Regions from separate parts of the Bradyrhizobium sp. USDA 3256 genome, predicted to be linked through region 2. Evidence: predicted binding sites of a transcription regulator. Region 2 holds the regulator's gene; each other region holds the start of a gene.
What was found. The regulator PhoB, encoded in region 2, activates phosphate uptake and scavenging genes when phosphate is short. The targets are predictions, from matches to a motif close to TGTCATNNANCTGTCAT.
Positions count from the first base shown of each region.

Region 1: the regulator PhoB is predicted to act here: its motif matches at 2,418-2,434, upstream of ACVWY5_RS32470 (esterase-like activity of phytase family protein).
Region 3: the regulator PhoB is predicted to act here: its motif matches at 3,384-3,400, upstream of ACVWY5_RS13830 (acetoacetate decarboxylase).
Region 4: the regulator PhoB is predicted to act here: its motif matches at 1,649-1,665, upstream of ACVWY5_RS19720 (phospholipase C).

Region 1 covers NZ_JBSSAE010000002.1:6,444,164-6,452,157, reverse strand. The annotation lists gene ACVWY5_RS32475 (enoyl-CoA hydratase-related protein) at 1-836, shown strand, start outside; gene ACVWY5_RS32470 (esterase-like activity of phytase family protein) at 1,018-2,370, opposite strand; gene ACVWY5_RS32465 (heme ABC transporter ATP-binding protein) at 2,606-3,397, opposite strand; gene ACVWY5_RS32460 (iron chelate uptake ABC transporter family permease subunit) at 3,394-4,494, opposite strand; gene ACVWY5_RS32455 (hemin ABC transporter substrate-binding protein) at 4,491-5,441, opposite strand; gene hemP (hemin uptake protein HemP) at 5,450-5,656, opposite strand; gene ACVWY5_RS32445 (TonB-dependent hemoglobin/transferrin/lactoferrin family receptor) at 5,909-7,994, shown strand, end outside.
Region 2 covers NZ_JBSSAE010000002.1:8,609,536-8,617,529, forward strand. The annotation lists gene pstS (phosphate ABC transporter substrate-binding protein PstS) at 1-951, shown strand, start outside; gene pstC (phosphate ABC transporter permease subunit PstC) at 1,181-2,170, shown strand; gene pstA (phosphate ABC transporter permease PstA) at 2,175-3,020, shown strand; gene pstB (phosphate ABC transporter ATP-binding protein PstB) at 3,017-3,835, shown strand; gene phoU (phosphate signaling complex protein PhoU) at 3,942-4,658, shown strand; gene phoB (phosphate regulon transcriptional regulator PhoB) at 4,788-5,498, shown strand; gene ACVWY5_RS42465 (GcrA family cell cycle regulator) at 5,728-6,240, opposite strand; gene ACVWY5_RS42470 (aspartate aminotransferase family protein) at 6,727-7,935, shown strand; gene argF (ornithine carbamoyltransferase) at 7,935-7,994, shown strand, end outside.
Region 3 covers NZ_JBSSAE010000002.1:2,619,143-2,627,136, reverse strand. The annotation lists gene ACVWY5_RS13840 (carbohydrate porin) at 1-1,204, opposite strand, end outside; gene ACVWY5_RS13835 (transporter) at 1,253-2,272, opposite strand; gene ACVWY5_RS13830 (acetoacetate decarboxylase) at 2,415-3,200, opposite strand; gene ACVWY5_RS13825 (patatin-like phospholipase family protein) at 3,442-4,605, shown strand; gene ACVWY5_RS13820 (acyl-CoA carboxylase subunit beta) at 4,701-6,260, opposite strand; gene ACVWY5_RS13815 (IclR family transcriptional regulator) at 6,190-7,164, opposite strand; gene ACVWY5_RS13810 (acetyl-CoA carboxylase biotin carboxyl carrier protein subunit) at 7,294-7,515, shown strand; gene ACVWY5_RS13805 (TAXI family TRAP transporter solute-binding subunit) at 7,669-7,994, shown strand, end outside.
Region 4 covers NZ_JBSSAE010000002.1:3,810,153-3,818,146, reverse strand. The annotation lists gene ACVWY5_RS19725 (DUF1254 domain-containing protein) at 1-1,228, shown strand, start outside; gene ACVWY5_RS19720 (phospholipase C) at 1,742-3,388, shown strand; gene ACVWY5_RS19715 (cytochrome c peroxidase) at 3,505-4,836, shown strand; gene ACVWY5_RS19710 (aldo/keto reductase) at 4,909-5,694, shown strand; gene ACVWY5_RS19705 (hypothetical protein) at 5,902-6,792, shown strand; gene ACVWY5_RS19700 (DUF599 domain-containing protein) at 6,805-7,482, opposite strand; gene ACVWY5_RS19695 (glutathione S-transferase family protein) at 7,602-7,994, shown strand, end outside.

The DNA of each region.
Region 1 (7,994 bases), 2.2 Mb from region 2:
TGAGCTACCAGCACATCGTCGTCGATGATCCGCGTCCGCGCGTCCGCCGCATCACGCTGAACCGCCCCGAGAAGCGCAACGCGCTGAACAATCGCCTGCGCGGCGAGATCTTCGAGGTGCTGGAACAGGCCGACCGCGATCCCGGGATTTCGATCTCGATCCTGCGCGGCGCCGGACCCTGCTTCTCGGCGGGCTACGATCTCTCCGCCGACAACCGCGTCGACCAGCCCTACCATTCGGCATCCGGCCCCGGCCAGTGGTCGCGCCATGTCGTCGAGGGCTGGTTCTCGATCTGGGATCTCGCAAAGCCTGTGATCGCGCAGGTACACGGCTATTGCCTCGCCGGCGGCACAGAGCTCGCGACCGCCTGCGACGTGGTCTATGTCGCCGACGACGCCCAGATCGGCTATCCGCCGGTGCGGCTGATGAGCCCGCCCGACATGCAGTATCACCCGTGGCTGGTCGGCATGCGCCGCGCCATGGAATTGATGTTGACGGGCGACGCGATGTCCGGCCGCGAGGCCGCCGAATGGGGCTATGCGACCCGGTCGTTTCCGCTCGCCGAACTGGAGGCGAAGACGCTCGATTTCGCCGAGCGCGCGACGAAGGTGCCGATCGAGCTGCAGCAGCTCAACAAGCGCAGCGTCCACCGCGCCATGGAAATCATGGGCGCCCGCGCCGCGATACGGGCCGGCACCGAGATCCAGGCGCTGGCCTTCACGACCGAGGCCAGCAAGGCCTACATGGCGGGCTTCCGCCGCGACGGCGGCAGCGTGAAGGCCCAGCTCGACCAGCGCGACACGACGTTCGGAGATTACCGGACGAAGAAGGAGTGACGTGGCTTGCCGCGCGCGCTGACCGGTGCGGCGATAATGGCCGGCTTAAATTCGCTGTCATGCCCCGCCTTGAGCGGGGCATCCAGTACGCCGCGGCTTGTCCGCCAAATTCGGACGTCAATACTGGGTCGCCCGGCCGAGCCGGGCAACGACACTGTTGTGATCGGCGAGAGCGGCCCCTTCACTTCGACTTCAGGAACTCGCCGACTTCGAGCAGCACGAACTCGTCGTCATCGGCCTTGTTCGGGTCGCGGCTCGAGGAGAATGGCAGGTTGTTGTCGTTGCCGACGATGATATGGGTCTCGTCGACCCGATCGACGTTCTCGATGGTGAAGAAGGGGAAGGTGTAGACGCCGTCGTTGAGCGGCTTGCGCGCCTTCTTGTTCGGATCGCGGATCTTCATCAGGTCGATATAGGCGATCTTGCGCACCGGCTTGCCGACATTGGCGTCGGACAGCTCGATCTTGTAGACGCGCTTGAACTTGGCGAGGTCAGGAAAACAGTTCTCGCCGCGCTGGCCTTGCGGGCAGGCCTTGTCGGCGGTGCCTTCGCCATTGTCGCGCTCGATCACGAGGCCCTGGGCCGGGTCGATCATGTTGAAGTCGCCGATCGCATTGCCGTTCTGCTCGAACACATACTGCCAGTAGCGTCCGGTGAACTTCTCCGCCGCGACGTCGAATTCCAGGATGCGCGAGGCTTCCTTGCCGTCGACCTTCTCCCAATCCTTCTTGTCGGCATCCCACAGCGGCCCCTCGAGCAGGCCGTAAAGGAACTTGCCGTCCTTGGAGGAAGCAAAACCTTCATAGCCCTTGGAGCGGCGCAGGTTGACGTTGGTGTAGCTGGCGCCGGGCGCACCGGGCGACTGCACCGCCCAGTGATCCGGTGAGCGCACCGGCTTGCCGTCGGCGACGGTCTCGAATACGGCGAGGATCTTGCCGGTCTTGTCGGCCTTGAGGATGTAGGGCCCGAACTCGTCGCCGATCCAGAAAATCTCGTTGATGATCTGGAAGCCCTCGGTGTCGAAATCGGCACCGGTCAAATAGCGCTTGGCGGTGTCCTCGTGCACGATGCGGAACGGCACCTTCCTGTCGGGATCGTGCAGGAACACGGTTTGCTGACGCTCGATCTTGCCGCTCGCCCAGTCGATCTTGTGCCGGTTCAGATACAGCATCGAGTCCGCCGAGTTGTAGCGCGAGCCCATGCCGTTATCGGTGATCACCCAGAACGAGCCGTCGGGCATCACCTTGATGCCGGAATGGCCCTGCAGCGGCTGGCCCTTGAACGGCAGCGACACGCCGGTCGGCCGCTCATAGGACTTGCCCATCACGGTGCCGATGGCGTCGACGCGCTTGCCGGTGGTGTATTTGCCCGAGCTCTTCAGATCATCAGGGGCGTCGGCGGGCGCGTCGATGAAGCTCTCTGCCGGCATCACGGCGTGTCCTGCCAGCGTCGCCGGGAATTCGCCCTCACCCTGCGCGAACGCCGATGTGGTGAGCAGGATCGAGGCGACGGAGCAGAGCAGGGACAGGCGCATGGTTGATCTCCCAAAGGATAAACGATGCGGTGTTCTCCGAGCCGCCTGTTACAGCCGGCTGACAGTTTTGTGAACCGCGGATGTTGCGGCGGGATAAGGCTTGCGGCGTTACGTCGCCTCTCACTCGCAATCCCATCCTGAGGAGGCCGCGCGGCGGCCGTCTCGAAGGATGGCCGCGAGCAACAGCCGGGCCTCGTGGTTCGAGACGCGCGTACCGCGCTCTCACCATGAGGGTCTAAACGGGCCGCATGGTCTGCGGCAGCAGGAACGGTACGCCGTTTCCGGTGTAGGCGATCGCAGCGTCGATCTCGAAGATCTCGCGCAGCGTCTCGGCCTTCATCGCCGCCGTGCGGTCGCCGTCGACGGCAAGCCGGCCGCGGTGCAGCAGCAGGATGCGGTCGGCGAACCGCATCGCGAGGTTGAGGTCGTGCAGGATCGCGATCACGGCGGTGCCGCGCGCGGCGCGGCGCCTCGCCGTTTCGACCAGGTCGATCTGGTGCCGCAGATCGAGGCTCGAGGTCGGCTCGTCCAGCAGCAACAGCCCGGGTCCATGCAGCGCTTCGCCGCAGGCGAGCTGCACCAGCACGCGGGCGAAATGCGCCCGCTGCTGCTCACCGCCCGACAGCGTCGGCAATTGCCTGAAACGGAAACGCGCGAGCCCGACCTCGTCGAGTGCCGCCTCGACCAGCGCCCGCGTGACGGCACGCGGACTTTCGCCGGCGCCCATGCTGACGATTTCCTCGACGGTGAACGGGAAGGTGACGTTGACGTGCTGCGACAGCATCGCGCGGTGCTGCGCCAGCGCGCGTGGTCCGTAGGTTTGCAGGTCGCGCTGCCTGAGTCGGATCGCCCCGCGCGACGGGCGCAGGTCGCCCGACAGCATCCGCAGCAGCGTCGATTTGCCGGCGCCGTTGGGACCGACGATCGCGACCATCTCGCCGGCGCCGATCTGCAGCGACACCGCGTCGACCAGATCAGTGCCGCCGACCGTCATCGATACCGACTGCGCTTCGAGCAGGGCCGTCATAGCGACACCAGCCCGCGCTGCCGCAGCAGCATGGCGAGGAAGAACGGCGCGCCGATCGCCGCGGTGAGGATGCCGATCGGCATTTCCGCGGGTGCCACGATGGTGCGCGCCACGGTGTCGGCGCCGACCAGGAGGATGGCGCCGAGCAGTGCGGACGCCGGCAGCAGCAGCCGATGCGCGGGCCCGATCACCAGCCGCAACAGATGCGGCACCACGATGCCGACGAAACCGACCACGCCGCAGACCGAGACCGCGACCCCGGTCATCGCCGACACCAGCACGATCGAGATCCGCTTCAGCCGTTCGACGTCGACGCCGCTGTGGAACGCCTCCGCCTCGCCGAGCACCAGCACGTCGAGCCCGCGCGCGATCGAGAGGCAGGCGGCCAGCGCGACCGCCAGCACCGGCGCCAGCGCCGTGAGCTTGCTCCAGGTCGCGCCGCTGAGCGAGCCGAGCAGCCAGAAGGTGATGTCGCGGAGCTGGCGGTCGTCGGCGACGAACACCAGAAGGCCGATGCCGGCATTGGCGATCGCGGCGATCGCAAGCCCGGCCAGCAGGAAGATCGCGATCGATGTCCGGCCGCCGCGGCTGGCGATGCCGTAAAGCACGATGGTCGTGATCAGCGAGCCGGCAAAGGCCGCGATCGGCAGCAGCTGGTGTTGCAGGAAGCGCAGGCTTTCGCCGAGATGGCTGTCGGTGAACACGATCGCGGCCGCCGCGGCAAACGCGCCGCCGGAGGAGACGCCGACCAGCGCGGGGTCGGCGAGGGGGTTGCGGAACAGGCCCTGCATGATCGCGCCTGATACGGCAAGGAGTCCGCCGACCATCGCCGCCGCCGCGATCCGCGGGATGCGGATCGACCACACCACGAGTTGGTCGCGTGCAAGCAGCGGGTTGGCGACACCATCAGCCCAAAGCCCAAGCGCTGCCGGAAGCCGCGCCATTGGAATCCCGGCGGCCCCGACCGTCAGGGCGACCAGGGCGGCGCCTGCGAGCGCCGCAAGCAGGCAGAGCAGGGTGAGTGTCGCGGCCGGCCGCAGCGACATGCCGGCGCGCCGTTGTTTCGCACGCCCGCGGCGCTCAGTCAGCACGCTCATTGCCGACAATTCGCGGTCAGCGCTGCCGGCTTGAAGTTGTCAGCCTCCGGCGCCAGCGCCGGATAGAGCTTGACCGAGAGGTCGCGTGCCGCGGCCGCGGTGCGCGGCCCGAAGCCGAGCAGATAAAGGCCTTCCATCGCGATGAAGGCCTTGTTGGCCGCGACCGGCGTCAGCGCGAAGGCCGGATGCGCGAACACGGCATCCGACGTCAGCGAATCCTTGCCGCGATCGATCGACAGCACGACATCCGGTTTCGCCGCCACGATGGCCTCGTCATTGACCGGCTTGTAGCCGTCGTAACCGTCGATGGCGTTGACGCCGCCGGCAAGCCGGATGATCTCGTCCGCGGCGGTCTTGTGGCCCGCCGCCATCGCCCGGCCATTCAGCAGCGACATCACGAACATCACGCGCACCGGCTTGGTCACCCTGGCACGCAGCGCGCGCAGTTGCGCGAGATCGCCCTCCACCGCCGTGGTCAGGCAGGCGGCGCGCGGATCGGCGCCCATGGCGTGGCCGACCAACCTGATCTTCTCGACTAGCCCGGCCTCCGAGAACGTCTCCGGCACCAGCACCAGCGGCACCTTGGCCGCCTCCAGCACGTCCATGGTCTCCTTCGGCCCGGAGCCCTGCACTGCGAGCACCAGCGACGGGTGCAGGCCGAGCACGCCCTCCGGCGACAGCTGGCGCATGTAGCCGACGTCGGGCTTCTCGCGCAGCGCAGCCGGCGGGTAGAGGCTGGTCGCATCGACGCCGGCGATGCGGTCCTCGAAGCCGAGCGCATAGAGGATCTCGGTGATCGCGCCTCCGATCGAGACGATGCGCGACGGATTGTCGATCACGACGTCGCGGTCGCGCGCGTCATGCACGGTGATGCCCTCGGTTGCCACTGCTTCGATCGGCAGCAGGCAGGAGAAGGCGAGCAAAGCGAGCGTGCGACAAATTGTCATCGGGGCCGTCACTTGGTCAGGATCAGCTTGTTCTGCGAGGTCAGCCGCAAGCGGTAGTGCTCCTCGCCATGCATGATGATGATCTCGCGCTCCGCAGCGAACAGGTCGCGGCTGTCGAGACGATTACCGCGCATGATCAGTGTTTTGGCTGCGCCGGATGCAGGCTCGGTCTGCTTTCCGGCTGCGCCGATATTGTCTCCGGAAGCTGCGGACATATTGTGGTGTTGCGCCTGCGAAAATTTTCAAATGGTGTTTGCTTGTATAAGCGGGCGAAGGCGCATTCCAACGGCAGCACTTTACAATCGATATAAACAGCGCCGCCGCATTCTTGACCGTTTTGTTGCCGGCTCGTAACCAATCCTCACGCGATGCAAGCCGGTGGCTTGCATCGCGACGTAGCCAGCAAGCCGCTCGTCAGAGAGCGCACGCCAGCCAAACCAGAAAGCGATGATCAGGCTGGGGCTAGAATGGCTGACGGGGCTAGGGTTTCGTGCGCCCTGATTTTGGGCGCGTCGGTGTTTTCATTTGCGGCAGCACTGCCGGAACGCGGCTTCGCGCAGACCGCCGATCCGCCGGCTGCGCGTCCTTCCAGCGAACGGCCGAAGCAGGCCAAGCGGAAGCCGAAGCCGGTGGCCGAAGCTCAGGTGGCGGCCTCGCCGGCGATGAATGCGCGGGCGCAGATCGGCGCGGTGCCGGTGCAATCGCTCGACACCATCACGGCGGTGGCGTCCAAGACCGAGGAGCGCGCGATCGATGCGCTGGCGCCGGTCAGCGCCGTCACCCTGGAGAAGATCCAGGGCCTGCAGCCGAACCGGCTCTCGGACATATTCTATGCCGTGCCCGGTGTCTCGGTTCAGGAGCGCGGCGACGATCCGGCGACCGTCATCAACATCCGCGGCCTGCAGGATTTCGGCCGTGTCGCCGTTGTCGTCGACGGCGCGCGGCAGAACTACCAGCGCACCGGCCACAACGCCAACGGCTCGTTCTTCCTCGATCCCGAACTGATCGGCGGCGTCGACGTGGTGCGCGGCCCGACCGCGAACATCTACGGCTCCGGCGCGATCGGCGGCGTGGTCTCGTTCCGCACCAAGGATATCGACGACGTGGTGCGTCCCGGCGAGCGCTGGGGTGTCGACATGTCGGGCTCCTACGGCACCAACACGGACCGCGGCATGGGCTCGGTGTTCGGCGGCGTGCGCGTCGATCCGAATGTCGATGTGTTCGGCGGCGCGGTCTATCGCACCCAGGGCAATTACAAGGACGGCGCGGGCACCGAGATCGGCAACACCGGCAACGATATCGCGGCCGGCCTGATGAAGGTGACGTTCCGGCCGGCCGAAGGCCACGAGTTCAAGATCGGCGGTATCTTCCAGGACTACCAGTACAATATCGGTCAGCCGAACCGCGGCCCGACCACGACGGCGGCGCCGCTCGCCGCGATCGCGGGCTCCTCGGTCTATGCATCCGACGCCAAGAACTACACGGGCACCTTGAGCTGGAGATATTCCAAGCCGGACGACATGCTGTTCGACTGGAACATCTCGGTCTACGGCAACCGCACCGACAACGACCAGGTCAAGACCTACAACAACCGCATCACCACCGGCGGCGGCGTCTGCACGCTCGCCAATCCCGGCAACAACATCTCCGGCTGCGTCGGCGACAAGCGTGGTTATTTGCTGGACACCGTAGGTATCGACGTCAACAACACCTCGCGCTTCAATTTCGGCGACTGGCGCAACGCCGTGACTTACGGCTTCGACGCCTTCCGCGACGATGTCGAGACCTTCGACTCGCGCGGCAATTCCAACATCACGACGCCGGGCGGCCAGCGCACCGTGTCCGGCGGCTTCGTGCAGCTGAAGCAGAACTATTCGACCTGGCTCGAGCTGATCAGCGCGGTCCGCTACGACCACTACGAGCTCAACTCGATCAGCACCACGACCAGCGGCGACCGGTTGTCGCCGAAGATCACGGTCGGCGTCACGCCGGTTGCCGGCTTCACGCCCTATGCGAGCTATGCCGAAGGCTATCGCGCGCCGTCGATTACCGAGACCCTGATCGCGGGCGGCCACGCCACCGGCGGCGGGCCGGCGCTGTTCAACTGCCCCGACGGCACCTCAGGCCTGTTCTGCTTCCTGCCCAATGCGGCGCTGCGGCCGGAGGTCGGCAAGAACAAGGAAGTCGGCATCAACCTGAAATATGACGGCATTTTCACCGCGAGCGACTCGTTCCGCGGCAAGATCAATGTGTTCCGCAACGACGTCGACGGCTATATCGATCTCGTCGCCTCGGCGCCGACGCTGACGCCGTTCGGGCGCTTCAGCCAGTTCTACCAGTATCAGAACATCGCGCACGCCCGCATCGAGGGCTTCGAGCTCGAGACGATGTATGATGCAGGCGACTGGTTCGTCGGCGTCGCCGGCCATCTGATGCGCGGCCGGAACACCCAGACCAATGTCGGGCTCGCCACCATCACGCCGCGCAAGGTGACGACCACCGGCGGCGTGCGGCTGCTCGACCGTTCGCTGATCATTGCCGCGCAATGGTCCT
Region 2 (7,994 bases):
GCTGCCGATATTACCGGCGCGGGCGCGACGTTTCCGTTCCCGATCTATTCGAAGTGGGCTGACGCATACAAGAAGGAGACCGGCAACGGTCTGAACTACCAGTCGATCGGCTCCGGCGCCGGCATCAAGCAGATCCAGGCCAAGACCGTGACCTTCGGCGCCACCGACGCGCCGCTCAAGCACGAGCAGCTCGAGAAGGACGGTCTCGTGCAGTGGCCGATGGTAATGGGCGCGATAGTCCCGGTCGTGAACCTCGAAGGCATCAAACCGGGTGACCTGGTCCTGTCGGGCGAAGTGCTCGGCGACATCTATCTCGGCAAGATCACCAAGTGGAATGACGCGGCGATCGCCAAGCTCAATCCGAAGCTGACCCTGCCGGGCGACGCGATCACCGTCGTGCGCCGTTCGGATGGTTCGGGCACCACCTTCAACTTCACCGACTATCTCTCAAAGTCGAACGCCGACTGGAAGTCCAAGGTCGGTTCCGGCACCGCGGTCGAGTGGCCGGTCGGCGTCGGCGCCAAGGGCAACGAAGGCGTCGCCGGCAACATCAGCCAGACCAAGAACGCGATCGGCTATGTCGAGTATGCCTACGCCAAGCAGAACAAGCTGACCTACACCGGGCTGGTCAACAAGGCCGGCAAGACCGTGCAGCCGACCATGGCTGCCTTCCAGGCTGCCGCCTCGAATGCCGACTGGGCCAAGGCTCCCGGCTACTACGTGATCCTCACCGACCAGCCGGGCGAGGCCTCCTGGCCGATCACCGCGGCGACCTTCATCCTGATGCACAAGGACTCGACCGACAAGGCGGCCTCGCAGGAAGCGCTCAAGTTCTTCAAATACGCCTTCGAGAAGGGTGACAAGGCGGCCGAAGAGCTCGACTACATCCCGATGCCGGACTCGGTCGTCAAGCTGATCGAGAAGACCTGGTCGTCGGACATCAAGAGCTAAGTCCGACGCTGCGACAGGACCTGTGCCGACTCGATCGCGGCACAGGTCGAGCGACCAAGACCCGGTCTCCATCACCGCGGCAACAAGCGCGGGATCGAGGCCGGGGTTCGCGCCTCAAGGGGCGTGGCTGGAACGACGACGCCCGGCCAAATGCGTCAATGAAGATCGCTTCGGGGCGTAGCGGTTTGCGTGGCTTTTGCATACTAAAGAGGGGATTGGCGTGGCAGACATGGCTGTTCAGAGCGATGTGATGGAAGCCGCGGGACCTTACGATCGCGCCAAGGCCCTCAGCGCCTTTAAGCTCGGTGACCTCACCTTCTATTGGATCACCCGCATCTCGGCGATTTCGGTTCTGTTGATCCTCGGCGGCATCATCCTGTCGCTGATCGTCGGCGCCTGGCCGGCGATGAAGGAATACGGCTTCGCCTTCCTCTGGACGCAGCGCTGGGCACCCTCGGCCGATCCGCCGGTGCTCGGCGCGCTCGGCCCGATCTACGGCACGCTGATCACCTCGGTCATCGCGATGCTGATCGCCATTCCGGTCGGCATCGGCATCGCCGTGTTCCTCACCGAGCTCTGCCCGCAAGTGCTGCGCCGCCCGATCGGCATCGCGATCGAGCTGCTCGCCGGCATTCCCTCGATCATCTACGGCATGTGGGGCTTCTTCGTGCTCGGCCCGTTCCTGGCCAACACGTTCCAGCCTTTCATGATCCGGATCTTCGAGGGCGTCCCGGTGCTGGGCGCGGTGTTCGCCGGCCCGCCGTCCTATCTCAGCCTGTTCAACGCCGCGCTGATCCTTGCGATCATGGTGCTGCCCTTCATCACCGCGATCTCGGTCGACGTGTTCAAGACCGTGCCGCCGGTGCTGAAGGAGGCCGCCTACGGCATGGGCTGCACAACCTGGGAGGTCGTCCGCAGCGTCGTGATCCCCTACACCCGCGTCGGCGTGATCGGCGGCATCATGCTGGCGCTCGGCCGCGCCCTCGGCGAGACCATGGCGGTGACCTTCATCATAGGCAACTCGTTCCGCATCTCGTCGTCGATCTTCGCGCCTGGCACCACGATCTCGGCGGCGATCGCCAGCGAATTCGCCGAGAGCGACGGCCTGCACCAGTCCGGCCTGATCCTGCTCGGCTTGCTGCTGTTTGTGCTGACCTTCTTCGTGCTCGCCGGCGCGCGGCTGATGCTGATGCGGCTTGAAAAGAAGGCGGGGAAGTAACGCCATGAACCCGATCTACAAATCCCGCCGCCGCAGCGACATCGTCATCCGCGCACTCTGCGTCGGCGCCGCGCTGTTCGGCGTCACCTGGCTGGCGCTGATTCTGATCACGCTGCTCTATAACGGCCTTGCCGGCCTCAGCGTGCAGCTGTTCACCCAGAACACGCCGCCGCCCGGCTCGACCGAAGGCGGCCTGCTCAACGCCATCGTCGGCTCGGTCATCATGACCGTGATCGGCGTCGGCATCGGCGCGCCGCTTGGCCTGTTCGCCGGCACCTACCTCGCCGAATACGGCAAGCACGACAAGCTGACCTCGGTGATCCGCTTCATCAACGACATCCTGCTCAGCGCGCCCTCGATCATCATCGGCCTGTTCATCTATGGTGCGGTGGTGGTGCCGATGCGCGGCTTCTCGGCGATCGCAGGCAGCCTCGCGCTCGCGGTGATCGTGATCCCGGTCGTGCTGCGCACCACCGAGGACATGCTGCTCTTGGTGCCCAATCCGCTGCGCGAGGCCGCCTCCGCGCTCGGCCTGCCGCGTTCGCTGGTGATCAAGCGGATCGCTTATCGTGCTGCGCGATCGGGTCTGATCACCGGCGTGCTGCTGGCGACCGCCCGCGTCGCTGGCGAGACCGCGCCGCTGCTGTTCACCGCGCTGTCGAACCAGTTCTTCAGCCTGGATCTGACCAAGACGATGGCCAACCTGCCGGTAACCATCAACAACTTCGTGCAGAGCCCCTACGCCTACTGGAAAGAGCTGGCGTGGAGCGGTGCGCTGCTCATCACATTCACCGTGCTCGCGTTGAATATCGGCGCGCGTATCCTTGGTGCCGAAAGGGCCGCAAAATGACCGAGCTTTCCGTCTCCACGACTGCCGCAGGCCACGTTCCCCAGGTTCCGCTGCCGGAAGCGCCGCCGAAGGTCACGGTGCGAAACCTCAACTTCTATTACGGCGAGCACCACGCGCTGAAGAACATCAACCTTACGCTCGGCACCAACCGCGTCACGGCGTTCATCGGCCCGTCCGGCTGCGGCAAGTCGACCCTGCTGCGCATCTTCAACCGGATGTACGACCTGTATCCGGGCCAGCGCGCGGTCGGCCAGCTGATGCTGGACCAGACCAACATTCTCGACCCCAAGCTCGATCTTAATTTGTTACGCGCGCGGGTCGGCATGGTGTTCCAGAAGCCGACGCCGTTCCCGATGACGATCTACGAGAACATCGCCTTCGGCATCCGCCTCTACGAGAAGATTTCGAAGTCCGAGATGGACGACCGGGTCGAGAAGGCGCTGCGCGGCGGCGCGCTGTGGAACGAGGTCAAGGACAAGCTGAACGCCTCCGGCCTGTCGCTCTCCGGCGGCCAGCAGCAGCGGCTGTGCATCGCGCGCACCGTGGCGGTGCGTCCCGAGGTGATCCTGTTCGACGAGCCGTGCTCGGCGCTCGACCCGATCTCGACCGCCAAGGTCGAGGAACTGATCCAGGAGCTCTCCGAGGACTACACGATCGCGATCGTCACCCACAACATGCAGCAGGCGGCGCGCGTCTCCGACAAGACCGCCTTCATGTATCTCGGCGAGCTGATCGAGTTCGACGACACCAACAAGATCTTCACCTCACCGAGCGATCGGCGCACCCAGGACTACATCACCGGCCGGTTCGGTTGACCGGCGCATGATCCGGAAAAGTGGCAACCGGTTTTCCGATCAGGTCATGCTAAAATTCAGGACACGAAACCATGATCCCCGGGACCATGGTTGAGGGAGACAAGCGATGGCTTCTGAACATACCGCCAAGGCATTCGACAGCGACCTGCAGGAGTTGACCCGCCTGGTCGCCGAGATGGGCGGCCTGGTCGAACGGATGATTACCGAGTCGGTCGACGCGCTGATCCGTCGCGACGTCGCGCTCGGCAAGCGCGTGGTCGCCGCCGACATCGAGATCGACAATCTGCAGCGCAACATCGAAGAGCGCGCGGTGCTGACGATCGCGCGCCGCCAGCCGATGGCGATCGACCTGCGTGAGATCGTCAGCGCGATGCGCGTCGCCACCGACCTCGAGCGGATCGGCGACCTCGCCAAGAACATGGGCAAGCGCGTCGCGGCGCTGGAGAGCGATTTCCAGCCGCTGAAGCTGATCCGCGGCCTCGAGCACATGACCGACCTCGTGCTGTCGCAGGTCAAGTCGGTGCTCGACGCCTATGCCGCGCACGACCTGCCGGCGGCGATGAACGTCTGGAAGGGCGACGAGGAGGTCGATGCGATCTGCACCTCGCTGTTCCGCGAACTGCTCACCTACATGATGGAAGATCCGCGCAACATCTCGTTCTGCATCCATCTGATGTTCTGCGCCAAGAACATCGAGCGGATCGGCGATCACGCCACCAATATCGCCGAGACCGTATTCTACATGATCGAGGGCCAGCAGATCACCGACAAGCGCCCGAAGGGCGACATGACCACTTTTGCCACCACGGTGCCGGGCAGCTGAGGCTTGATCGGCAAGCGCGGAACCGGATTGTCCTTCGACAACTCGTTTCCGCGGGGACTATGCTCAAGGAAGTAAGCGTTTCGGTTTGCGTCTGGGCAACGGATCACCACAGAGAAAGAACTTAAACCGATGAGCGCACGCATTCTGGTAGTCGAAGACGAGGAAGCGCTGACGACGCTGTTGCGCTACAATCTCGATGCGGAAGGCTACGATGTCGAGACGGTCGGGCGCGGCGACGATGCCGACACCCGCCTGAAGGAGCGCGTTCCCGACCTCGTGGTGCTGGACTGGATGCTGCCGGGCCTGTCCGGCATCGAGCTGTGCCGCCGCCTGCGGGCGCGGCCCGAGACCAAGCAACTTCCGATCATCATGCTGACCGCGCGCGGCGAGGAAAGCGAGCGCGTACGCGGGCTTGCCACCGGCGCCGACGATTACATCGTCAAGCCGTTCTCGGTGCCGGAGCTGCTGGCGCGGGTGAAGGGCCTCTTGCGCCGCGCCAGCCCGGAGCGGCTTGCGACCGTGTTGACCTACGGCGACATCGAGCTCGACCGCGAGAAGCGCCGCGTGGCGCGCTCGGGCCGTCCGATCGATCTCGGGCCGACCGAGTATCGCCTGCTCGAATTCTTTCTCGAGCATCCCGGCCGCGTCTTCAGCCGCGAGCAACTGCTCGACAGCGTCTGGGGCCGCGACATCTACATCGATGAGCGCACCGTCGACGTGCATATCGGCCGTCTGCGTAAGCTCCTCAATCCCGGCCGCGAGCAGGACCCGATCCGCACCGTGCGCGGCGCCGGCTACGCGCTCGATGACCGCTTTGCCAAGGCCGAGCCGCAGCCGTAACGGCCAAGCGGCATTCATAAACCGCAACACGGCGAAAGCCGGGATCAATAGCCACCAATGGGCGTTGTTAGAAAGCCGTCTGGCCGCTTGCCGATTGCGCCGGCCGCGGCGTATGGGTCCCGGCATGCACCGGGACGACGCTGGTGATATAGCCGGGCTGCGTCACACAAAAAAATCCCCGCTTTCGCGGGGATTTGTTTTTGAGGTCTTCCGACGTTTTCCCGAGTGCTCACTTGATCTGCGGTTTCGCCGACGGCCGGCGGCGATCGGCGGCGGGCTGGTAGGCGACGCGCGAGTGATGCGCGCAATAGGGCAGGCCGGCGAGCGCCTTGCCGCCGCAGAAGAAGAATTCCGGGCTCGAGGGATCGCCGACCGGCCAATGACAGGTGGCCTCGTTCAGCTCGAGCAGCGAGAGCCGCTGGCTCATTGGCACCACATTGTCGTAGGAGATCGGATCGGGCTCCATTTCGACCTCGAAGGCGTGCGCCAGCGCGGTGTTGCCGCGCGAGACCGGTCGCGCCACCCGCATCATGTGCTGGGCGGGGCGAGCCTTGCGCTGCCGCGGCGCGGCCGTGGAGGGCGCCTTGGCGCGGCCGGAGAGGCCGAGCCGATGCACTTTGCCGATCACGGCGTTTCGCGTCACATTGCCAAGTTCCGCCGCGATCTGGCTGGCCGACAGGCCGGACTCCCAGAGCTTCTTCAGCTGCTCGACGCGATCGTCGGACCAGGTCAATACAGTCATCGCATTCTTCCCTTCGCGTAGCGCCGGCCAATCGTTGGAGCGGCGCTGCGAGCCAATCTGGACAAATATCCCTGCGGCCAGAATCCCTTAGCCCTCGCCGGGCACGGTGTTGCGCCCGAACGTTTACGCGAGACACGAAGGCTACTTAGAGGGTCCAGTACCGCCGCACGAGATGTCGTACCCGACAGGCCAAACGCTACAATATGGCGTGACTCAGGCGCAAGAGTCCGCGGCCGTGCGTCCACATGTTCCCACACAGTTAAGCATTTCGATGAGGCTTTTCCACCGCACCGGAATGCTCCGGATTGCGCTCGTTTCGCATTGCAGGAAGGCCACTTCGTGGCGATTGACACTTACTGACCGCAGCATAGAATGCCCGCCACGTGCCGCCCGCAAAGGCGGCCGTTTTGTTTTCCGAAGCTGGCCGTTGCTGCGCTGGCGTCAAGGCGCGCGGCAATTGTCGGCTTCAAACCGTCAGTGATCGCCATGACCAACGCTGCCACGTCGCATCTGCTCCCCGTCTTCGCCAGGGTCGATCTCGGCTTCGAGCGCGGTGAGGGCGCCTGGCTGATCGCAACCAACGGCGACCGCTATCTCGATTTCACCTCGGGCGTCGCGGTCAACGCGCTCGGGCATGCGCATCCGCATCTGGTCAAGGCGCTGCAGGAGCAGGCGACCAAACTCTGGCACATGTCGAACCTGTTCAAGAGCCCGGACGGCGAGGCGCTTGCCGCGCGGCTGTGCGAGCAGAGCTTTGCCGACTTCGTGTTCTTCTGCAATTCCGGCGCGGAAGCGATGGAGGGCGTGATCAAGCTGGTCCGCCACTATCACTTCTCCAAGGGCCACGGCGAGCGCTACCGCATCATCACCTTCGAGGGCGCCTTCCACGGCCGCACGCTGGGCACGCTGGCGGCGACCGGCTCGGCGAAATATCTCGAGGGCTTCGGGCCGCCGATGGACGGCTTCGACCAGGTGCCGCATGGCGACATCGAGGCGGTGAAGAAGGCGATCGGTCCGCACACCGCCGGCATCCTGATCGAGCCGGTGCAGGGCGAGGGCGGCGTGCGCTCGGCGCCGCAGGCGTTCTTCAAGGCGCTGCGCGCGCTCTGCGACGAGCACGGCCTGCTGCTTGCCTTCGACGAGGTGCAGACCGGCATGGGCCGCACCGGCGAGCTGTTCGCCTACAAGCGCACGGGCGTCACGCCGGATGTGATGTCGCTGGCCAAGGCGCTCGGCGGCGGTTTCCCGATCGGCGCAGTGCTGGCGACCGCGCAGGCTGCGGCCGGCATGGCGCCCGGCTCGCACGGCTCGACCTTCGGCGGCAATCCGCTCGCGGTCGCCGCCGCCAATGCCGTGCTCGACGTCATGCTGAAACCCGGCTTCTTCGAGCATGTGCAGAAGATGTCGCTGCTGCTCAAGCAGAAGCTCGCTTCCGTCGTCGACCGCTATCCCGGTGTGCTGTCGGAGGTGCGCGGCGAGGGGCTGTTGATCGGCGTCAAGGCCGTGGTGCCGTCGGGCGACCTGATCGCCGCGCTGCGCAGCGAGAAGCTGCTCACCGTCGGCGCCGGCGACAATGTGGTGCGGTTCCTGGCGCCGCTGATCGTGACCGAGGCCGAGATCGATACGTCGATCACCGCGCTTGAGCGCGCCTGCGCGACATTATCGGCGGCGCAGCCGAAGAAGGCGGCTGGATGATGAGCAAGCCGGTCCGCCACTTCCTTGATATCAACGAGCTGCCGCTCGGCGAGCTGCGC
Region 3 (7,994 bases), 6.0 Mb from region 2:
ACATCGGCTGCATGGTGAAATTCGGGTTCACGACGTGCTGGTAGGTGATCTCGAGGATCGCCTCGTAGTCGCGGATCGGATACGGCGTGCCCGTGAAGATCTGGGTGTCGCGGTCGAGCGCGCGTGCGGCGTCGGAAATCCTGGCATAGATCGCGGCGATGCCGAACCGATCGTCCGGATACGCCTCGCTGAAGCCGGTGAACAGGAAGCCGCCGTCGACATAGGTGCTGATCAGGTTGCGGTCCGACGGGCTGACCGAGGCGCGCATGAAGAACGCAACGCCCTTGTCAGCGTCCGGCCTGGCGCGCGCAAGCAGCTGCTCATAGACCATGAAGATGCCGTTGTCCCGCCGCAGCCATCGCGTGTCGCCGGAGCTGTCGGGATCGGCGAGCGAGAGCCCGTCGGCCGAGAAGCGCTGGTCGGCGAACGAGCCCATGTGATACCAGGCGCCGCCGGTGATGGTCGCCGGCAGCCTGCTCTCGCCGATCTCGAACTTGTATTTGAGCTGGCCGATCCACCATGGCGGATCGTTGACCCGGAAATTGAGCCCGTGGGCGTTCAATATCTGCGGGTCGTCCATGCCCTGCGGCGGCGAAGCCGAACCGTCGAACAAGGCCAGATAGGCGGTGATGCGGTCGGACAGATTGGCCTTGATCCGGATGCCGGGCACGGCAAGTGGCGGCGACGGTCCGCCGGCCGGCAGAATGGTGCCGACAATGCCGGGCCAGCCGAGCGCCGAATTGATGAAGATGTCGTCGTACTGGCTGTCGATGAACTCGACGTCCGAGCCCTGCTGGCCGACGCGCACCGAGAGTTTGCCGCCGAGCAGCTTCTGCTCGATCCAGAATTCATAGAGCCGCGTCGCCGGCAGCGACTCGACGCCGGACACCAGGAACAGGTTGCCGACATAGCTCCGCGACAGCCCGTCGCCGTGGATCTGGTATATGTTGGCGTGGAAGGTCGCACCGGTCCAGCCCATCACCTTCTCGAGGTCGATGGTGGTGCCGAGATCGAGACGGCCGGTATAGGCCGCGCCGTTGCTGACACCGCCGGAGACGTTGGAAAACCCCTCACCGATATAGGTCAGGCTGAACTGGTAGCCGGCCTCCTCGAGTGCAGCCCGCGTATCAGCAATCCGCTCGGCGATCGGCTTGTCTTCGGCATTCGCCGGCGCGCCGAGCGCAAGGGCCGCGGCCACCAACATCGCGCGGGAAAGAACTCTGCACATCGGGAATGCCGCGGTGCGCTCGCACTATTTGACGATGCCGAGCCGCCGCATCAGCAGATAAGCCAGCAGCGCCGACCCAATCAGAAGGCCGGCCGCGACCAAGAACCCGCTGTCGACGTCGGTCAACGGCAATCCCTTGGTGTTCATGCCGAAGATGCCGGTGACGAGCGTCGGCGGCAGCAGCATCATGGTGACGACGGACAAGGCGTGGAGATGCTTGTTGCTCTCCTCCTCGAGCTTGAAGCGCAGCTCCTCCTCGAGCAGGCGGCTGCGCTCGTGCAGTTCGACGATGTCGTGGTCGAGACCGTCGAGCCGCTGCGCGAGCTTGCCGGCCTGCAGCCGCAGCGCCGGGCTGAGATTGTCGGTGTTCTTCTGCTCGAGCCGGTGAAACAGCACGCGCAGGCCGGCGAGCTGGCGATGCAGGCGCACACAGGTGCGGCGCATCCGGCTCAGATTCTTGCGCAGCTCCGATCCGGTATCCTCGGCGAGCACCCGCTCCTCGATCGCATCGATATCGGTGCCGATCTTGTCCGTCATGCGGTCCATGGTGTCGGCGATCTCGTCGACGATCTTTTCCAATAGCGCCGCGACGCTGCCGACGCGATGGCCGCCCTCGAGCACGCGGCGCGTCGCATCGGCGGAGCACAGCGCCTGATGGCGGCCGCTGACCAGGAGGCGTTCGGTCATCGCAAAGCGGAGAAAGCCGGTCTCCCCGGTCGCGGCGTCGATATCCCGCACCAGATCGGAAAACACGCCGTAGACGCAATTGTCGACGACGTGGATCTGCTGGAAATTGTCATTCGACAGCAGCAGGTCCCGCGCGAGCTGCGGGATGTGCATGTTGGCAAGCCATGCCCGGGTGCGGACGTCGGTCAGGTTGAAGTGCAGCCACAGCCTTCCGTCATGGCTCGGCTCGATCGGCGCATCGATCGGAAGCGCCTCGGCACGGCCGTCGTGATGCAGGCGGAACGCCCAGACCAGACCGGGGACCGCCTCACGGGTCAGCAGCGACCCTGCCGGAGCGGGAGGTGGATCAGCCAGCATGGCCCGCCCCCAAGGCAATCGGTAACGCAACCGCGCGAAATGACATGTTCAAGACCTCGCCCACGCGCAACGCTGAGCAAGCGCGTCCCCTCGACGCAACATAGGAGGACGCGCCTGTTACAGTTTTATGTCAGCGACCGCCCTACTCGGCCGCAAGACCGGTCGGCGCCGCCGCTTCCGCGGCCTCCTTGTTGTAGTCGTGCACGACGCGGCCGAACGGCAGCGTCAGGTCGGCGAGGAAGTGATGCGCGCCGACGACACGCTTGACCGGGAAATCGGCGACCGGTGCATTGACGTGCGGCACCAAATGCAGCCGGCCGGGTCCGATCCAGGAGCCCTTGACGACGATGTCGGTCAGGTTGATCGCGACCAGCTGGCAGACCTCGAGATGGCCGTCGACGCCGGGGATCATCTTCAGATTAACTTGCGTCTTCGACAGCGTCGCGCGGGTGACGTCGCCATTGCCCGCCATGCTCTCGTGCTTGTAGCCCATCGTGCCCATCGCAACGAGCTGGCCGGCATATTCCAGCGTGCCGGTCAGCGTGTCCTTGACGATCTCGAGCTTCGGATGAGCGTACTTCTTCGGAAAGCCCCAGATCTCGCGGCCGGCCGCGATCGGCGGATCATCGTCGAGATACATCTGGCAGACGAAGTTGACCTCCTCGCCATGCAGGCGCGCGGGGATCACGAGGCCGGACTCGGTGTAGCTGCCGAAGCCGGAGCTGTCGGGCATCTTGATCCATTCGTAATGCACGATCGCCTGCTCGATCGGCTCCAGTGGCTCGGGCAGGCCGGCGCGGATCAACTCCGGATCGGTCTCATAGGTGATGACGAGGAATTCGCGATCGATGAAGCGATACGGACCGGCGGGATAGCTCGGGCCGGCGGCCGGCATCGACGGAAGCTTGAGCAGATCTTCCCTGCGCATCGCAAATAACCTCGTGTTTGAAAAGTTTGCGCGAAAGCTAGCGGCCGAGATTGACAGCGATGTGAGGAATTTCCGTCAGGTACATGACCGCGGTTGCGCTTGCGTGACTCGCGTTTCGTTGATGAGGCCAATGCTAACCATGCAGGCGGGCATGCCGGATGCGCCGAGCGCGGGCGTTGCATTTGTCATCACGGCGTCATCGGCGCGCTGAATTCTCGCCGCAAATTCTGGAGTGTCTGATATGGACGCGCGAACGCCGCATTTCGACGATATCGATCACGCGACACCGGGCTGGCGTCCGGAAGGCTGCGATCGCGTGGCTCTGGTCCTGCAGGGCGGCGGCGCGCTCGGTGCCTATCAGGCTGGCGTCTATCAGGCGCTCCATGAATCCAACATCGAGCCCGATTGGGTGTGCGGCGTCTCGATCGGCGCAATCAACTCGGCTATCATCGCCGGCAATCCGCCCGAAAAGCGGCTCGAGCGGCTGCACACGTTCTGGGATCGCATCACCAGCCGCAAGATCTGGCACTACACGCCGGACGGCGACGTCTTCCGCAAGGCCCGCAACCTCACCAGCTCATGGCTGACGACGACGCTCGGACAACCCGGCTTCTTCACCCCGCATCAGAGCAATCCGTGGTTCAGCCCGGCCGGCGCGCGCACCGCCACCAGCTACTACGACACCACGCCGCTGCGCGAGTCGTTGCTTGAGTTGGTCGATTTCGACCGCATCAATTCCAAGAAGATACGCTTCGCGGTCGGCGCAGTGAACGTGCTCTCCGGCAACTTCATCTATTTCGACAATGCCCATGACGAGATCATCCCCGAGCACATCATGGCGAGCGGCGCGCTGCCCCCGGCGCTGCCGATGGTGAAGGTCGGTACCGATCATTTCTGGGACGGCGGCATCGTGTCCAACACGCCGCTGCAGCATCTGCTCGACCAGGAAGACAACATGAATTCGCTGGTGTTCCAGGTCGACCTATTCTCGGCGCGCGGCGCGCTGCCGCGCGACATCCAGGACGTGATGGCCCGGCACAAGGACATCATGTATTCGTCGCGCACCCGCTACAACACCGACGTCTATCGCAAGACCTACAATCTGCGCACCGCCCTGCACAACGCGCTGGGAAAAATCCCCGACGGTCAGCTCTCGGACGAGGAGCGCCAGCTCAAGAAGGCAAACGCCCGGCTGCCGGGCATCACGTTGTTGCAGCTGATCTATCAGCAGAAGGCCTATGAGGGCGACGCCAAGGACCACGAATTCTCCGGCACCTCGATGCGCGAGCATTGGGTGAGCGGGCACGAGGACACCAAGCGCTCGCTGAAGCGGCGCGAATGGATCAAGATGCCCGAGAACGGCATGGGCATCGTGATCCACGACGTGCATCGGGAGAGTGAATAAGACATGTCGTTCCGGGGCATGCGAAGCATGAACCCGGAACCTCGAGATTCCGGGTTCGGTCCTGCGGACCGCCCCGGAATGACGGCGTGAAAGCCTTACGGCCGCGTCGACATGTTGCTCGGCGGCCCGGCCTTGCGGATCGGTTCGGCGAGACGCGCGAACTCGCAGAGCACCGAACGCGTCTTGCGCGGATCGATCACCTCCTCGACCCAGAACTTCTCGGCCGAGCGGAACGGCGAGCGCAGCTTGTTGAGGCGATCCTCGATCTCGCGCAGCTTGGCCGCGGGATCGGCGGCCGCATCGATCTCGGCGCGATAGGCCGCCTCGATGCCACCCTCCAGCGGTAGCGAGCCCCAATATGCCGACGGCCACGCGTAACGCATCGAGAAGCGGTTGGCCGGCTGATGCACCACGCCGGCGACGCCGAAGGCGTTGCGGATGATGATGGTGCACCACGGCACCGTGCTCTGGTTGACCGCCGCCATCGCCCGCACGCCATGGCGGATGGTCGCTGTCTTCTCCGCCTCGAGCCCGATCATGAAGCCCGGGCAATCCATCAGGTAGACCACCGGCAGATGGAAGGTCTCGGCGAAGTCGACCCAGCGCACCACCTTCTGGCAGGCGTCCGCGGTCCACGAGCCGCCATAGTGGAACGGATCACTGGCGAGCAGCAGCACCGCCCTGCCCTCGATCCGCGCCAATCCGGTGATGATCGGGCGGCCGAAATTGGTGCCGACCTCGAAGAACGAGCCCTTGTCGACGACGGCATCGATGATCGGCCGCATCTTGTAGACCTGCCGGCGGTTGCGCGGCACGGCCTTGAGCAGCGATTCCTCGGCACGCTCCGGATCGTCGGTGCAGGGAATGGTCGGCGGCAGGTCGTAGACCGACGGCGGCAGATAGGACAGGAAGCGCCGCGCGTAGTCGAACGCCTCCTCTTCGGTCTCGACGGCCTGATCGATCGCGCCGGCGCGGGTCTGGATGTCGGCGCCGCCGAGCTCCTGCTTGGTCAGATCCTGCCCCAGGCGCTTCACCACCGGCGGGCCGGCGACGAACATCGCGGAGCTCTTGGTCATGACAGAGTAATGCGTGGCGGCGAGCCGCGCGGCACCGAGGCCCGCGACCGAGCCGAGCCCGAGACCGACCACCGGCACGCGGGCCAAATTGGCGGTCGTGTACCAGTACCAGCGCGTGCCGCCGACGCCGCCGGGCAGATTGGCCGCGCCCCTGGTCTCGATCGTCTTCACCGAGCCGCCGCCGCCGGAGCCCTCGATCACGCGAACGATCGGCAGGCGGAAGTCGTGCGCCATCTCCTCCGCCATGAGCGGCTTGGCGGAAATCGATGCATCCGCCGAGCCGCCGCGCACGGTGAAGTCGTCTCCGACCACGACCACGGTGCGGCCGTCGACCCTGGCGCGGCCGAACACGCAGTTCGCCGGCGTCAGGCGCTTGAGTTCGTTGCTCTCGTCATATTCGGCGATGCCGGAGATGGCACCGACCTCGTGAAAGCTGTTCTGGTCGACGAGCTTGTCGATGCGCTCACGAACCGTGAGCCGGCCCTGGTCGCGTTGCCGCTTGACCTTGTCAACGCCTCCCATCTCCCGCGCGAACGCTTCGCGGCGGGCGAGGTCGTCGAGTTCCGGCTTCCAGTTCATTCACTGCTCCCGTCTTGATGATTTTGTTGTTGTTATGGGCGGTCACCGGAAGCGACTTGCGTTCGATCCGATTGCTGAAGATGTCGCCGTCGGCGCCTTCGAGCAGGCTGCCGAGTGCGGCCGCGAGCTCGACCATTTGCGGCGCCACCTCGCGATGCAGCCGCGCCTCGTCATACATCGCCGAGAGCAGGCCGATCGTGGTGACCACATAGGTCTGGTACTGCGGCGACCACAGCGGCACCGCGACGCCGTTGATGTGCGGGCTCCACAGGCCGCAGGCGACGACGTAGCCGTGCTCCTGCAAATGCCGGCGGTTGGCCTCGATGCGCGGCGTCAGCATCTTGGCGCTGTCGGGCAACTCGCCTTCCATCTCCGCGATCAGCGCGTCGCCGACCGCGGGATCGAGCGCGGCCGTGTAGGCGTGGCCGGCCGCGGTGGTCGCCATCGAGATCCGGCTGCCGGTGGCCTCATGCAGGCCGAGCGCGTTCGCCGCGCGGGCGAACTCCAGATAGACCAGGTGAAAGCGGTCGGGGATGACGAAGCCCACCGTGCCGGGCAACTGATCGGCGACATCCTGCAGGCGCAGCCGGATCAGATTGCGCAGCTGCAGCCCCTTCATCATCGTGGTGCTCATCGCGACCGCGCTCGGGCCGATGCGATATTTCTGGTCGCGCGGCAGATAGACGAGCTGTCCCATCCGCGTCAGCGTGTGCGTCAGCCGCGACACCGTCGAACGCGGCAAACCGCAGCGGTTCGAGATCTCGAGATTGCCGAGCCGGGCCTCGTGTCCCTCGAAGCACCGCAACACGTCGAAGGCGCGCGACACCACCTGGATGACATCGCCATCGCCTGTCTCGCTGGCGAGCATTCCCTGCCTGCTAAGCCGTTCCGAGCGCCTTCCCATTTGCTTGGCTCCATTCCGTCCTGCGGAATAAAATTCCACTTGCAGAAGAAGCTACCTCAGGCAATCTGCCGCCACAACAAAAAGCCGTTCGCCGGATGAAATTTCCGCAAGACGGTATCGGAGAGTGGAATGCCAGATATCAAGGTTGTGACCGAAGTTGCCGGGCGCGTTTGCGCGCTTCCTGTCGAGACCGGCAGCAGCATCGGCGATGGCGACGAGATTGCGTTCGTCGAAGCGATGAAGATGGAAATACCGGTCACGTCGACTGCAGCAGGCAAAATCAAGTCGATTCTGGTCAAGATCGACGATGTCATCGCCGAAGGCCAGGCGGTCGCGATCGTCGAGACCTGAGATCCCGTCCTTCCAGTCCAGCCGCGACAATCTGTCCGGTGATGCAGCTGCCGAAATCGCCGGCTTGCGCCGGAGGTAGCGTTGCCATCGCCGGATCACGATGCAATCATCCCGCCCGGAAAAGTTTCGCACAGCGAAACAAAGGGAGGAATTATGATCCATCGGCTGATGGCGCTCGCGCCTGCCGCACTTGCCGGCATTTCGATCTTCGCTGCCCTGCCCGCCTCGGCCGAGGACATCAAGCTGCCGCCGACCATGGCGGTGACCGCCTACGACACCGGCGCCGCCGGCTTCAACATCGCGGTCGGCGTCGGCAAGATGATGAAGGACAAATACGGCACCGACGTCCGCGTGCTGCCGGCCGGCAATGACGTCGCGCGGCTCGCGCCCCTGCGCGCCAAGCGCGCGGTCTCCTCGGCGATGGGATCGGGTACCTATTTCGCACAGGAAGGCGTGTTCGAGTTCGGCGCCAAGGAGTG
Region 4 (7,994 bases), 4.8 Mb from region 2:
GTACAAGGCGCCGTTCAATACGCTGGTCAACGAGGCCCGCGTTTACACCTACGAAGATACCGCCGTCGTCACGCCCAACAGTGACACGCCGTATTCGTTTGCATGGCTGGACTTGCGGGCCGAGCCCATCGTCTTTTCGGTGCCGGCGGTCGATCCCAAGCGCTACTATTCGCTGCAGTTGATCGACCTTAATACGTATAATTTTGGCTATGTCGGTTCGCGCGCGACGGGCAGCGATGCGGGAAGTTATCTGGTCGCCGGCCCGCGATGGACCGGCGCGACACCGGCCGGCATCAAGAAGGTGTTCCGGTCGACGAGCGATTTCTGCCTGGCACTTTTCCGGACCCAGCTGTTCGACCCGGCCGATATTGAGGCCGTCAAGAAGGTTCAGGCCGGCTACAAGGCGCAGCCGCTTTCCAGCTTCCTGAATCGGCCCGCGCCGCCGCCGGCGCCGGCGCCTTCCTTCCCCAAGTTCGAGAAGGATCTCGTCCGCACCGAGTTCTTCGAATATCTGGACTTCGCGCTTCAATTCGCGCCGGCGCTGCCGGAGGAACGCTGGATCCGGGAGCAACTGGCACGGATCGGCGTAGGGCCAGGGAAGACCTTCGATTTCCGCAGCCTCTCGCTGGAAGACAAGGCCGAGATTCTGCTTGGCATGAAGGAGGGCGAGCGCAAGGTCAGCGAGACGGTGGCGAGCCTCGGCAAGGACATCAACGGCTGGCGCGTCAGCTCGGCGTTCGGTGACGCGGCATTCTTTCACGGCGACTGGCTCTTGCGCGCGGCAGCCGCGAAGGCCGGCATCTATGGCAACGACGCCGTGGAGGCCATGTATCCCCTGGGCAAAGTGGACGCCGATGGCAAGGAACTCGACTGCTCGAAGTCGAGCTACACGCTGACCTTCCCGGCGGAACAGTTGCCGCCGGTCAACGCCTTCTGGTCGGTCACGATGTATGACGGCAAGTCGCAGCTCTTGGTGAAGAATCCGATCAACCGCTACCTGATCAACTCGCCGATGTTGCCGCACTTGAAGCGCGGCTCTGACGGTTCGCTGACGATCTACATCCAGAGCAAATCTCCGGGAGCGGACAAGGAGGCAAACTGGCTGCCGGCGCCGGATGGTCCGATCTATGTGGTGATGCGGCTGTATTGGCCGAAAACCACGCCGCCATCGATTCTGCCGGCTGGTGAAGGGACGTGGAAGCCTCCCGGTTTCAAGCGCGTGTCCTAGCACCCGGTCTCGTATCGGCCGGATGCGCCCGCGCCGAAGCGCCGCCCGCCACAAGACCAGGCATCCGCGCTTTTCGGGACAACAATCCCGGAAGGCGCGGATTTATTTCGGGCGTGAGCAGCCGCGATTGCCGGCGGCGCACAACTAGTTCACGCGATTGATGACCGCTGCCGTCATCTTCAGCGCGATCCCTTCAATTCCAAGTCTTCTGATCCAAGCCTTCTGACCGAAGCCTTCTGACCGAAGCCGCGTCCACGGATAGCCGCTCGTGTCAGAGGCGTGACGTCTGCCATGCGCGCAAAGATTGATTCCCCGACGCTCGCTGCAACCGACGCAAACATCGGCGCACATCATCGTTCGTCGCATTCATTCGATCGACACAGCGCTGTCATCGGCGATGGATAACTTGTCGCAGGTCGACGTCATAAATCCTTCAAAAATAAAAGGGGCACTACGGTGAAAGCCAAATTTCTTTCGACGGTCGGAGTCTGTCTGGTTGCTGCCGCTGCGGTGATGTGCAGCGCCGCCGCCCAGGACGACAACAAGGGCAATAACGGCCACGATCATCATCCGCACGACATCCACACCCAAACGCCGATCAAGCATCTTGTCGTCATCTTCAACGAGAACCGCTCGTTCGATCACTACTTCGCAACCTACCCGGTTGCGACCAACCCGACCGGCTCGATTCCGTTCACGGCGAAGCCGCATACGCCGAAGGTCAACAATCTCGCCAGCGCCAATCTGTTGACCAATAACCCGAACAACAACCCGGCCAACGGCACCGGCGCGACCAATCCGTTCCGCCTCGACCGCACCCAGGCCAACACCAAGTCGCAGAACCACGCCTATACGCCCGAGCAGCAGGCGGTCGACAACGGCAAGGAAGACCTGTTTCCGAAATTCACCGGTCGCGGCACCGCCGGCGGCGTCGGCGCCTTCGGCACCAACGGGCAGGTGATGGGCTATTTCGACGGCAACACCGTCACCGCGTTCTGGAATTACGCCCAGAACTTCGCGATGAGCGACAACAGCTGGACCGACACCTTTGGTCCGTCGACGCCCGGCGCGCTCGAGGTGGTTTCCGGCCAGACCAACGGCGCACAGAACATCGTCGGTTCGTCATCGTCTATCGCCGACGGCCAGGGCGGCCTGACGCTGATCGGTGATACCGATCCTGCCTATGATGCCTGCTCGAGCACGACCAGCCAGGTCCTGATGACCAGCAAGAACATCGGCGACCTGCTCAATGCCGAGCAGATCAGCTGGGGCAGCTTCATGGGCGGCTTCGACCTGACGCTCAAGAACAGCAACGGCACCACCAACTGCGGCCGCAGCACATTCTCGAGCAACGTCAACGGCACCGTCGTGGACTACATCCCGCACCACGCCTGGTTCCAGTACTACAAGTCGACCGCCAACCCGACCCATGCGCGGCCGAGCTCGGTGAATGCGGTCGGACACACCTATGTGCCCGGCAGCAAGACGCTCGATCCGGCCAATCATGCCTACGATCTCGAGGACTTCTATGCTTCGGTGAAGACCGGCAACTTCCCGGCCGTCTCCTACATCAAGATGCCGGCCTATCAGGACGGTCATCCCGGCAACTCCGATCCGCTCGACGAGCAGGCCGGCAATGTCGAGCTGATCAACTTCCTGCAGAAGCAGAAGGAGTGGGGCGAGACCGCCGTCATCATCACCTATGACGACTCCGACGGTTGGTACGACCACCAGTACCTTGCACCGATCAGCGCCTCGTACGATCCGACCGCCGACCAGGTCAACGGTCCCGGCCAGTGCGGTCGCGGTATCGGCAAGCAGACGCAGCCGAACGGCCTCAACGGCCAGCCGGTGAACGGCCGCTGCGGTCCCGGTACGCGCGTCCCGTTCCTGGTGATCTCGCCCTTCGCCAAGCGGAATTACGTCAGCCACACCCGCATTACGCAGGCCTCCGTCGTGCGCTTCATCGAGGACAACTGGCTGCATGGCCAGCGTCTCGGCGGCGGCTCGTTCGACGACAACGTCGAATCGATCGCTGATATGTTCGACTTCGAGCGTGGGCACGGCCAGGATCACGAGTACCGGCAGGACACGCTGTTCCTCGATCCGACCGCCGGCACCGTCATCGTCAGCCCGCCGGATGATCACCATCACCACTAAAAGCCCTTCGGTTCTGATCCAATCAGAACCGAAGCTCTGCTTCCCGGCCTGACGCGTTACTCGCGCGAACTGGTCTCTGGTTCGCGCGAGAATGCTCTAACGACACTGGATCTGACATGAATGGCCGCACCTTGTGGCTTCTCGGCGCCGGCCTGCTGTGCATGGCCGGCACTGTTGCGGCCGTCGAGACGCAGGGACTTCCGGGGACCAATCCGCACCCGGTGCAGCTCAGGCGTCCGCCTGTCGCTCCGCTGTCCGCCATGGCGCAGCTCGGCCAGAAGATCTTCTTCGACGCATCGCTGTCCTCTTCGGGCGCATTGTCATGCGCGTCCTGTCACAGTTCGAACCACGCCTACGGGCCATCCAATGATGGGCCGGTGATGCTCGGCGGGCCCGCGCAATCCCGGCAAGGGACACGCGCCGTGCCGGGCCTGACCTATCTCGAGCGGCAGCCGAATTTCAGCATCGGGCCGGAAAAGGACGAAGACGACAATGTCGTCGACTTCGCGCAACTGGCCGCGCTCGGCCAGCAGGCTCCGCGCGCCAAGAAGGTCGCGACCGGGACTGCCGCCTCGGCGGTCAACATCGTGCCGCAGGGCGGACTGTTCTGGGACGGCCGCGCCGATACGCTGCAGGACCAGGCGATCTTTCCGTTGCTCGATCCCAACGAGATGGACGGCGGCAGCATCGAAATCGTGGCGCAGAAGCTGCGTCAGGCGAGCTATGCGCCGCGCTTCGCCGAGCTATTCGGTGCCGGTGTCTTCGACAATACGCGGCTGCTGGTCGCGGAGGCGATGTTTGCCGTCGCGCGCTATCAGGTGGAGGAGCCGAGCTTCCATCCCTACACAAGCAAGTTCGATTACTGGCTGGAAGGCAAGGCGCGATTGAACGAAAGCGAAGTGCGCGGCCTGCAATTGTTCAACGATCCGGACAAGGCCAATTGCGGCGGCTGCCATACATCGCAGCCGACCCGGGACGGTCTGCCGCCGCTGTTCACCGATCACCAATATGAGGCGCTCGGCGCGCCGCGCAACGCCGCGCTCGCCGGCAACCGCGATCCCGATCATTTCGATCTCGGGGTCTGCGGTCCGTACCGCACCGACATTGCCGAGCAGACGCAATATTGCGGGATGTTTCTGACGCCGACCTTGCGCAACACGGCGACGCGTCGCGTGTTCTTCCACAACGGGGTCTTCACCAGCCTCGAGCAGGTGCTCGACTTCTATAACTTCCGCGATACCAATCCGGAGAAGGTGTTTCCGCGCGGCGCCGACGGCGCGGTGCGCAAATACGATGACCTGCCGGAAAAGTATCACGGCAATGTCGACGTCAGCGATCCGCCGTTCGAGCGCCATCTCGGCGACACGCCCGCGATGACGGCGCAGGACGAGGCCGACATTATCGCCTTCCTGAAGACGCTGACCGACGGCTACCAGCCGGAGCGGTAAGACGTCGCGGCGTTCCATCGCGGAACCGAACCGCGAGTTGGCAGGGCTTCGTCATGCGCGCATAATGGGCGCATGAATGTCGTCGAAGGCAACGGTGCCAGAATCCCGGCAATCGGGCTCGGCACATGGGAGTTGCGCGGCCGGACCTGCGCCCGCATCGTCGAGCAGGCGTTGCGGCTCGGCTATCGCCACATCGACACCGCCCAGATCTATGACAACGAGCGCGAAGTCGGCGAGGGGCTGCGTGCCTCCGGCATCAAGCGCGACGACGTGTTCGTCACCACCAAGGTCTGGACCACGCATTTCATGGCGAAGGATCTCGAGCGGTCGGCGAAGGAGAGCCTGGCGCGGCTGCGCCTGACCGAGGTCGATCTGTTGTTGCTGCACTGGCCCAATGCGCAGGTGCCGCTTGCCGAGACGCTCGGCGCGCTGGCGCGGGTCAGGCAGGCGGGCCTGGCGCGGCATATCGGCGTCTCGAATTTCAACGTGGCGCTGATCGAGGAGGCGGTGGCGGCATGTCCCGAGCCGCTCTCCTGCGACCAGGTCGAGTACCATCCTTACCTGGATCAGGCCGACGTGATCGAGGCCTGTCGGCGCCACGGCATGGCGTTCGTCGCCTATAGCCCGATCGCGAAGGGACGGGTCAAGGGCGACCGCGCGCTGGCGCGGATCGGCGACCGCTATCGCAAGAGCGCTGCCCAGGTCTGCCTGCGCTGGCTGGTGCAGCAGAATGTCTCCGCGATCCCCCGCACCTCGAAGCTCGAACGCCTTCAGGAGAACATCGACATCTTCGATTTCGAGCTGTCGGTTGACGACATGCGCGAGATCTCGGCGATCGGGAGAGCTGACGCGCGATGACGGGCCCCGCGACGCATGGGGTCTTTGCCTGAGCATCAAGGTCTTGGGAAGCATCAAGTCTTGGAAAAATGGCTGGGTCCTGATCCGGATCATGCTAATGCCCCGCTGGCCGGTTGCGGCTTTGGACCGAATGGGGATTGAGGCAGGCGGGTTCCGGCCGGTATTGTAGCCCGGCGGGGAGAGACGTCACTGATGTGATCGAGTGGGATGAAGTTTCGGCCAAACGCGGATCTGATGGCGTCGGTGTTCGTGCACCTGATGCTGCTTGCGCTGATTTTCCTGTATTCGGAGGTCCATCAGTTCGATCCCGTCGCCGCTGACACGGTGCCGGTCGAGATCGTGACGCCGCAGGAGGTCGCCAAGTCCGAGGTCGAGACCAAGCCCGAACCGGCCCCGAGCCCGTCGCCGACGCCTGAGTTGCAGTTGCCGTCGCTCGATAAGCCGGTGGATTCAGCCAAGCCCGAACCATCGGCGCAGGCGCCCGCGCCACAGCAGAACGCGCCACAGCAACCGCCGCAGAAGCAGGCGCAGCCGCCCAAGCCCAACCCAACTCCGCAACAAGCCGCGGCTGCGCAGCCGGCGCCTCAGCCGCCACCGATGCCCCAGCCAATGGCGCAGCAACAGGCGGCAGCGTCGTCGCCTGCCTATGCGCAGCCCGAGCCCGATCTTTCGGTCAAATACAATGTCATGCTCGGCCTGCCGCCCGATATTTCCGTGAAGCCGCCCGCCGCCGCGCCGTCCGGCCCCGGACCCGGCAAGGACAATTTCGACGCAGCCGCCACCGAGCAGGCGGACGTCGGCTCAAGCGTGGTCGCCGAATTCCGCCGTCACCTGAAGACCTGCCTGAAACTCCCGCCGACGCTGAGCACGGGCGACGACGTGAGGATCAAGCTCAGGGTGTTCATGAAGCCCGACGGCAAGCTGGCCGCGTCACCCTTGCTGATCGAAGCCACCGCCTCGGAAAAGGGGCCGCTGTTGCTGAAAAGCGCGACCGACGCACTGCAGGCCTGCCAGCCCTATGCGATGCTGCCGCGGGATCGCTATGGCGAATGGAAGGTGCTCGACCTCGATTTCAGCCCGCGCGATTTCGCGTCGTAGACGAGGTTCGCCTCAGCTTCCCATCGCCTGCCAGGCATTTGAGGCGAACTGCCGGCGCCAGATCACGATCACGACGGCGGCTGTCGTGACGAACAGCACCCAGGGGCTGACGAACCAGCCGAGATAGCCGAGCGCGAAGAAGAACGCGCGCTGGCCGCGGTTGAAGTGCCGGCCCGCCGTCTCGAACAGCCGCGTGGTGCGGATCACGTGGGCCTCCGCCTCCGGCGTATCGCGCTGGTCGGCCGGCGGCATCGCGCCGAACAGGATCGCCACATAGTTGAACAGGCGATAGGCCCAGGCGAATTTGAAGAAGGTGTAGATGAAGATCAGGATCAGCCCGATGCACTTGACCTCCCACAAAGCGGGCGAGGGCGTCAGGTTGACCGGCAGCGCGCCGAGCACCGCGAGCGCGTCATTGGTGGCGCGCAAGAGCGCCAGCCCGCCGCCGATCGCAATAAGGCTGGTGGAGGCAAAGAACGCGGTGCCGTTCTGCAGGCTGGCCATGATCTGCATGTCGACCATACGTGCGTCGCGGTTGAGCAGATTCCGCACCCAGATCTCGCGATAGACGTGCATCCGCGCCGACAGGCTGTCGCGCCCATACGCAGTGTGCTCCAGCGTGATGGTATAGACCAGCCATTCCAGCGCAAAGAAGCCGACGGCCAGGATGTCGGTCCAATAGCCGGTCATGTTGCCTTCCTTTGTGAGCGCGCGGCTGACTGTCCGCGCCGGACCGCATCCGCGTCATGTACAGGTTGAACGCGTGCAATGCACTATGGCAAACTACCGTGGCAACAGGATTCCCGGACATGCTCAAGCTCGTCATCGGCAACAAGAACTATTCGTCATGGTCGATGCGGCCCTGGCTGGCGTTGCGCGCCAACAACATCCCGTTCGAAGAGGTCTTCATTCCGCTCTACACGGACCAGGCCGACAAGGACCGCATCCTCTCTTTCAGCAAGGCCGGCAAGGTGCCGACCCTGATCGATGGCGACGTCACGGTGTGGGATTCGCTGGCGATCATCGAATATCTCGCCGAGAGATTTCCCGAGGCGAAGCTCTGGCCTGCGGATCGTGCCGCGCGCGCGCATGCCCGCGCGATCTCGGCGGAGATGCATTCCGGCTTCATGCCGCTGCGCAACGAATGCGGCATGAACCTGCACCGCCCGATCCGCGCCGTCGCGCTGTCGGATGATGCGCGC